3 regions of the Roseibium sp. RKSG952 genome follow, and region 1 is predicted to be linked to each of the others. Evidence: riboswitches for the same ligand, from Rfam matches in the RefSeq annotation. Region 1 holds a riboswitch; each other region holds the start of a gene.

Region 1 (2,199 bases):
TTAGCCCTATTCCGGACAACAGTGAAGGAAGGATATCAAATATGCAGAACATGCGCCTTGCATTGAGAGAACGGCCCACAGGCCTTCTGACAGATGAACACTTCGACAGGATCGAGGAAGAGCTTTCTCCTCTCGCAGACGGACAGGCACGCGTCCGGGTGGTATACGTATCGCTTGACCCTGCCATGCGCGGCTGGGTTTCCCCCAGCACCGATTCCTACGTTCCGCCGGTCCCGCTTGGCGACACGATGCGCTCGCTCGGCATCGGTGTTGTCGAAGAGAGCAAGACGGACGCCTACAAGGCAGGCGACTGGGTCAGCGGCTTTACCGGATGGACCAGGTATCTCGATGTTGCTCCGGGCCAATTGAATGTCGTCCCGCAGACCGTCCCGATGGAAGCCTATATGGGTGTCTTCGGCCTCGCAGGCGCAACCGCCTATCATGGTCTTGTGAAGACCGGCGAACCGAAAGCCGGTCAAACGCTTTGTGTCACAGGCGCAGCAGGCTCGGTCGGTTCGCTGGTCGGTCAGATCGGCAAGGCGCTTGGCCTCAGAGTGATCGGGATTGCCGGTACCGACGAGAAATGCAAATGGCTGGTCGACGACCTCGGCTTCGATGCAGCTCTGAACTACAAGACCGACGATCTGGAGAAAGGCCTGCGCGAGTTCGCTCCGGAAGGTCTTGACCTTCATTTTGAAAATGTTGGCGGCAAGCCGTTCGCGGCCGCGCTCAACAACATGAAGGCCTTTGGCCGAATGGTCTTTTGCGGCTTCATCTCCGTCTACAACGGTGAACGTGCGGACGAATACCCGGACCTCACGGCACTGATCCGCAAGCGCCTGACGTTCAAGGGCTTTGTGATGACCGATCACTTTGACGAATATCCGGAAATCTTCGCGGAACTCGGCAAGCTGATGCAGGCGGGCAAGCTCAAGTACCGGCTCGACATCGTTGACGGTCTAGAAACCGCTCCAGCCGCCTTCGGCAAACTGTTCGACGGCACCAACAAGGGCAAGCTTGTGGTCAAGGTTTCCGACCTCTGATCACGCGCGCTTCCCAGATCGAGCCGGGGCGCGCCCCCCGGCTCACGCTCCTAACATATCGCCGATCTTGCCGGACTGCTTGCAGAACGCGTCCGGCACGCGGTTCTTCCGTATTGCCAAGGCTCAAAAGCCATGGCATAAGGCCGCCATCATCAAGAGAAGGGCTGGCGCCCTCGCCAACCTGCCGGCCGGGCAAGGTGGTTTCCGCATTCAGGGATGTGGCTGACGCGCTTTTTTGAAAGACGCATTGGCAATCAAGCGGTTAGGCATAAACATGCGCCAGTCCTCCTCGGGGAACCGACGGAGGATTTATTGTATCAGGATCCAATCGCGGGCCGCGCTGCCCAGCTGATCGCACACAGTGATTGCAACGGCATTCTGTCCGGGAACGCTGCCGACCGGTCTGATGTTTGGGAAGACGCTGCAGAAAGTTGCGTTTTGGCCCGCATCGACAGCCTGAAAATCCTGGGCGGTCTGCCGCGCCACACCCCCCCGCTTCCAAGACAAGACAAGCTCCAGCGGCTTGAAACACTCCTGAAGTTCTGGGCGAGTGGCTGCACCTGCATCGTCGACGAACCACTTTTTGCCGACATTCTCAATCGCCGCCGCCCGCGCCCTGCGGCTAAAGGGTAACCGGCACCTTCGGGATCGGTGTCGGGCGCCCGTCCTCGTCAACGGCAACCATGGTGAAGTTGGCCTCGGTGACCTTCTCGCGTTGGCCGAACCGGTGACGCAAGGCCCAGGCTTCAAGGCGGATTTCCATTGACGATGTCCCGATCCGCGCGATGCTGCTGTAGATACACAACACATCCCCGACATGAACCGGCCGGATGAATTTCATCTTGTCGACAGCAATGGTGACGACCCGTCCGCCCGCCCGCTGACCGGCGGCAATTCCACCCGCCAAATCCATTTGTGACAGCACCCAGCCGCCAAAAATGTCCCCGGCCGCATTGGTATTGGCCGGCATTGCCATGGTTTGAAGCGTCAAGTCGCCAATAGGTGTTTCGTCGCTCAAGTCCGCTCTCCCGTGACCATTTCAAACAGACAGTAGCGAGCGGACACGAGAAGGGAAAGAACCTTTATCCGTAGATCATCACCAGAAGGAAAGTGATCCATAACGGCATGGGTGCGGCGACCCAGATCAGAAAGACGG
Region 2 (2,199 bases), on a different contig from region 1:
TCGATGTCGGACAAGAGGTCGGCCGGGTCTTCCAGCCCGACAGACAGGCGCAGGATGCCATCGGAAATGCCGAGTTCGGCCCGGGCCTCTTCGCCGATGGACTGGTGAGTGGTCGTCGCCGGGTGGGTGATCAGGCTTTTGGCATCGCCCAGATTGTTGGAGATCTTGATCAGGTTCAGCGCATTGGTGAAACGGAACGCCGCTTCCTTGCCGCCGTCCATCTCGAAGGCCAGCATGGTCGAGCCGCCGGTCATCTGACGCCTGGCGATTTCGGCCTGCGGATGATCGTCCCGGCCCGGATAGATCAGCCGCGCGATGCTGTTGCGGCTGGCGAGGAAATCGGCGATCTGGCCGGCACTTTCGGCCTGACGGGCCACGCGGAGCGGCAAGGTTTCGAGCCCCTTCAGCAGAACCCAGGCGCTGAACGGGCTCATATGCGGCCCGGTATGCTTGACCAGTGGCATCACTTCGTCGGTGATCCAGTCTTCATCGGACAGAACGACACCGCCCAGACACCGGCCCTGCCCGTCAATATGCTTGGTCGCCGAATAGACCACCACATCGGCGCCAAGCTTCAGCGGCGACTGGAACATCGGCGTGGCAAACACATTGTCGACAATCAGACGCGCACCGGCCGACTTGGCGATGTCGGCAACGGCGGCGATGTCGATGATCTCCAGCGTCGGATTGGTCGGGCTTTCCAGAAAGAGTGCCGTGGTGTTCGGCTTGACCGCAGCCTTCCACTGGTCGAGATCGGTGCCGTCGATCAGCGTGGACTCGACGCCAAAACGCGGCAGCAGGGTCTCGACAATATAGCGGCAGGAGCCGAACAGCGCCTTGGCCGCCACCACATGATCACCCGCCTTGACCGAGGCCATCAGGGCCAGATTGACGGCAGCCATGCCGCTGGCGGTTGCCCGCGCGGCTTCAGCACCTTCCAGACCCTTGATCCGGTCCTCGAACATGGCAACGGTCGGATTGGCATAACGGGAATAGACGAAACCGGGATCATCGCCGTTAAAGCGGGCTTCCGCGGCTTCTGCGCCCGCATAGACAAATCCCTGGGTCAGATAGATGGTCTCGGAGGTTTCGCCAAAGGGCGAGCGGGTCGTGCCACCATGCACCAGCTGCGTGGCCGGTTGCCAGGTTTGTGAGCCGTTCTTGTCGTTATGCGCCATTCCAATGCTCCAAATGCAAAAACCCCGGCCAGGACCGGGGTTTTTGCAACCCGGCCTTTTTAGCAACTTGTTTAACGTGGCTGCAAGCCGGCCGGCCCAAATCACCACGAATGGAGATGGAAATACGGCAAAAGATCCGCAAGGTCAATCTGGCTAAATAATTTCGGGTTGGCGCCAGCGCTTCGATCCGTTAAGGCCTGTTCGAAAGGAAAAAACAAGAAATTGGGGCACCCATGAGCGGACAGACCGGACAAAGCACGCAGGGCATCTTGCCGGCCCATACGATCAGGCAGATGTTTGACGCGGGCGCCATTGCGGCGGAGATGCCACCGGTCGACGGTCAGATCCAGCCCGCCAGCCTCGATTTGCGGCTCGGCAACAAGGCCTACCGGGTGCGCGCCAGTTTCCTGCCCGGCCCCGGCGTGTCGGTCGAGGCCCGTCTTGATGCGCTGAAGCTGCATGCCTTTGACCTGTCGGACGGCGCGGTTCTGGAAACCGGCTGCGTTTACATCGTTCCGCTTCAGGAAAGCCTGCGGCTGCCCGCCGACATTTCCGCCACCGCCAACCCGAAGAGCTCCACCGGCCGGCTTGACGTGTTCACCCGGGTGATCACCAATGAAGGCCTCGCCTTCGACACCGTGCCTGCCGGGTATGACGGCCCGCTCTACGCGGAGATTTCTCCCCTCACCTTCCCGATCCTTGTCCGCACCGGTTCGCGCCTGAGCCAGATCCGGTTCCGCCGGGGCGCCGCGCTGATCCCGGATGCGGAGCTTGAAGAGGTGCACCGGAGCCATACCCTGGTCAGCGGCGGCAACGAGCGCATCGGTGGTGGCGTGCAATTGTCGATCGATCTGAAAGGCACCGGCGAGGGCAGTCTGGTCGGCTACCGCGCCAAGCAGCATTCCGGCCTTGTCGACGTGGATCTGCCCGGCGCGCAGGAACCGCTCGATTTCTGGGAACCGATCTACCGGCGCAAGTCCGCCGAGCTGATCCTCGACCCGAACGCCTTCTATATTCTGGT
Region 3 (2,199 bases), on a different contig from region 1:
TGTCCCTCCCAAAGGCTGGCCCAGCCCCAGATCGACATGTCGGCAATCGAATAGAAATCTCCGGCAACATATTCGTTTTCGGCCAGTCGGCGATCCAGCACCCCATAGAGGCGCGCAACCTCGGAACGGTAGCGGTCTTTGGGGTAGGGGAGGTTCTGTGGCGGGTCCAGTTGAGGTGCGTATTTCAGAAAATGATGTGCCTGACCGGCCATCGGGCCGACGCCGCCCATCTGCCACATCAGCCATTCCTCGACCGCGATGCGGTCGCGTTCGGTCTTGCCGTAGAAACGCCCTGTCTTGCGGGCCAGATACATCAGGATTGCGCCGCTTTCGAACACCGAAACCGGTGCCCCGTCCGGGCCATCCGGATCGACAATGGCGGGCATTCGATTGTTTGGTGCGATTTTAAGAAAGTCCGGGTCGAACTGATCGCCCTTGCCGATGTTGATCAGATGAGTGGTGTAGGCAAGCTCCATCTCTTCCAATGCGATGGATACTTTCCAGCCATTCGGCGTGGGCCAGAAATACAGATCGATCATGGTGTCTCCTCAGATTGAAAGGATCATGCGGTTTTCTCTGCAATCGGCAAGGGGGAGTTACGAAAGCGTGACAGGGTTGCGGCCGGGCTTGACTGCTAAGGACGCCCGGCGTATTTGCGTCGCAGAAGCTTCGTGGCGATTTGTTACCGGATTGCGGGCCACGCTAAACAACACCGCTAAAAGGTCAGGATGAAAGACCCCTTTCGCTTGGCCGCGTCTGGGGTTTTTTGTTTGCCTCTGCCGGAGGCTGAAAGGAATGAGATGAGCGAGAACTGGAACAAACGCACCCAAGCCGTCCATGGAGGCGTTCGCCGCAGCCAGTACAACGAGGTGAGCGAGGCGATTTTCCTGACGCAGGGTTTTGTCTACGACAATGCTGAACAGGCCGAGGCACGGTTTCTGGAATGTGGCCCGGACGAGTTCATCTATGCCCGTTACGGCAACCCCACTGTTTCAATGTTCGAACAACGCATTGCCGCGCTGGAAGGCGGAGAGGATGCGTTCGCCACGGCATCGGGTATGGCGGCGGTCAATGGTGCACTGACTTCCATGCTGAAGGCGGGCGATCACGTTGTTTCGGCCAAGGCATTGTTCGGTTCCTGTCTTTATATTCTGGAAAACATCCTGGCCCGCTATGGGGTTGAGGTCACCTTTGTTGATGGCACTGATCTTGAGCAGTGGCAGGCGGCCATTCGTCCGGATACCAAAGCTGTCTTCTTCGAGTCGATGTCGAACCCCACTCTGGAAGTGATTGATATCGCTGCCGTATCCAAGCTGGCGCATGCGGTTGGTGCGACTGTTGTTGTGGACAATGTATTCTCGACGCCCGTATTCTCCCGCGCGATTGAGCAGGGCGCAGACGTGGTGGTCTATTCCGCAACCAAGCATATTGACGGTCAGGGACGTGCGCTGGGCGGTGTCATTATCGGAACTAAGGAGTTTATCCGCGGAACTGTTGAGCCGTATCTGAAGCATACAGGTGGCGCGCTGAGCCCGTTTAATGCATGGATCATGCTCAAGGGGCTGGAAACCATCGCATTGCGCGTCAACGCCCAAGCAGAGACTGCGCAGCAGATCGCCGAAGCATTGGAAGGCCATCCTGCGCTGGAGCGTACCCTGTATCCGGGGCTCAAGACGCATACGCAGAATGCTCTGGTCCAGTCGCAGTTGGGCGGTAAGGGCGGTACGGTTTTGTCGCTGGATATCAAGGGCGGGAAATCTGCGGCCTTTGCGTTCCTGAATGCGATGAACATTCCGGTGATTTCGAACAACTTGGGGGATGCCAAATCTATCGCGACTCATCCTGCCACAACCACGCATCAGCGGCTGAGTGACGAGCAGAAAGACGAACTGGGGATCACGCCCGGTCTGATCCGTCTTTCGATTGGTCTGGAAGATGCTGGGGATCTTCTGGCTGATATCCAACAAGCGCTTGAAGCTTCGCAGAACTAAATGACAACCCTGCAGCGCTTACCCGCTGCAGGGGGAATTTGCCTCAGGCGCGTCCGTAAAAACCGATCCGCTCGGCTTCGGTAAAGGTGACGCCGGGGTTTTCGTAATAGGAAAAGACAGCGATCACGCGGGCTTTGTCGCCACCAACCGGGGTTACCCGGTGGGCGGTGTTCTTTCCCTTAAACACGTTCAACGTGCCCGGGCTAAG

The links. A riboswitch is a leader RNA that binds a small molecule or an ion and turns the genes downstream of it on or off. The one in region 1 is predicted to bind S-adenosylmethionine.
Region 2: linked by a shared signal. The riboswitch ahead of E1297_RS05375 (O-succinylhomoserine sulfhydrylase) and the one ahead of E1297_RS31965 (hypothetical protein) in region 1 are both predicted to bind S-adenosylmethionine.
Region 3: linked by a shared signal. The riboswitch ahead of metZ (O-succinylhomoserine sulfhydrylase) and the one ahead of E1297_RS31965 (hypothetical protein) in region 1 are both predicted to bind S-adenosylmethionine.

Annotation. Positions count from the first base shown of each region.
Region 1 is NZ_SMMF01000948.1:82,112-84,310, forward strand. Features, by position in the region: gene E1297_RS31960 (NADP-dependent oxidoreductase) at 42-1,043, shown strand; SAM-I-IV-variant riboswitch at 1,188-1,311, shown strand; gene E1297_RS31965 (hypothetical protein) at 1,356-1,676, shown strand; gene E1297_RS31970 (acyl-CoA thioesterase) at 1,666-2,019, opposite strand.
Region 2 is NZ_SMMF01000745.1:2,645-4,843, reverse strand. Features, by position in the region: gene E1297_RS05375 (O-succinylhomoserine sulfhydrylase) at 1-1,178, opposite strand, end outside; SAM riboswitch at 1,217-1,296, opposite strand; gene E1297_RS05370 (2'-deoxycytidine 5'-triphosphate deaminase) at 1,412-2,199, shown strand, end outside.
Region 3 is NZ_SMMF01000963.1:337,880-340,078, reverse strand. Features, by position in the region: partial or broken gene E1297_RS47770 (glutathione S-transferase N-terminal domain-containing protein) at 1-539, opposite strand, end outside; SAM riboswitch at 662-739, shown strand; gene metZ (O-succinylhomoserine sulfhydrylase) at 801-1,991, shown strand; gene E1297_RS47760 (2OG-Fe(II) oxygenase) at 2,035-2,199, opposite strand, start outside.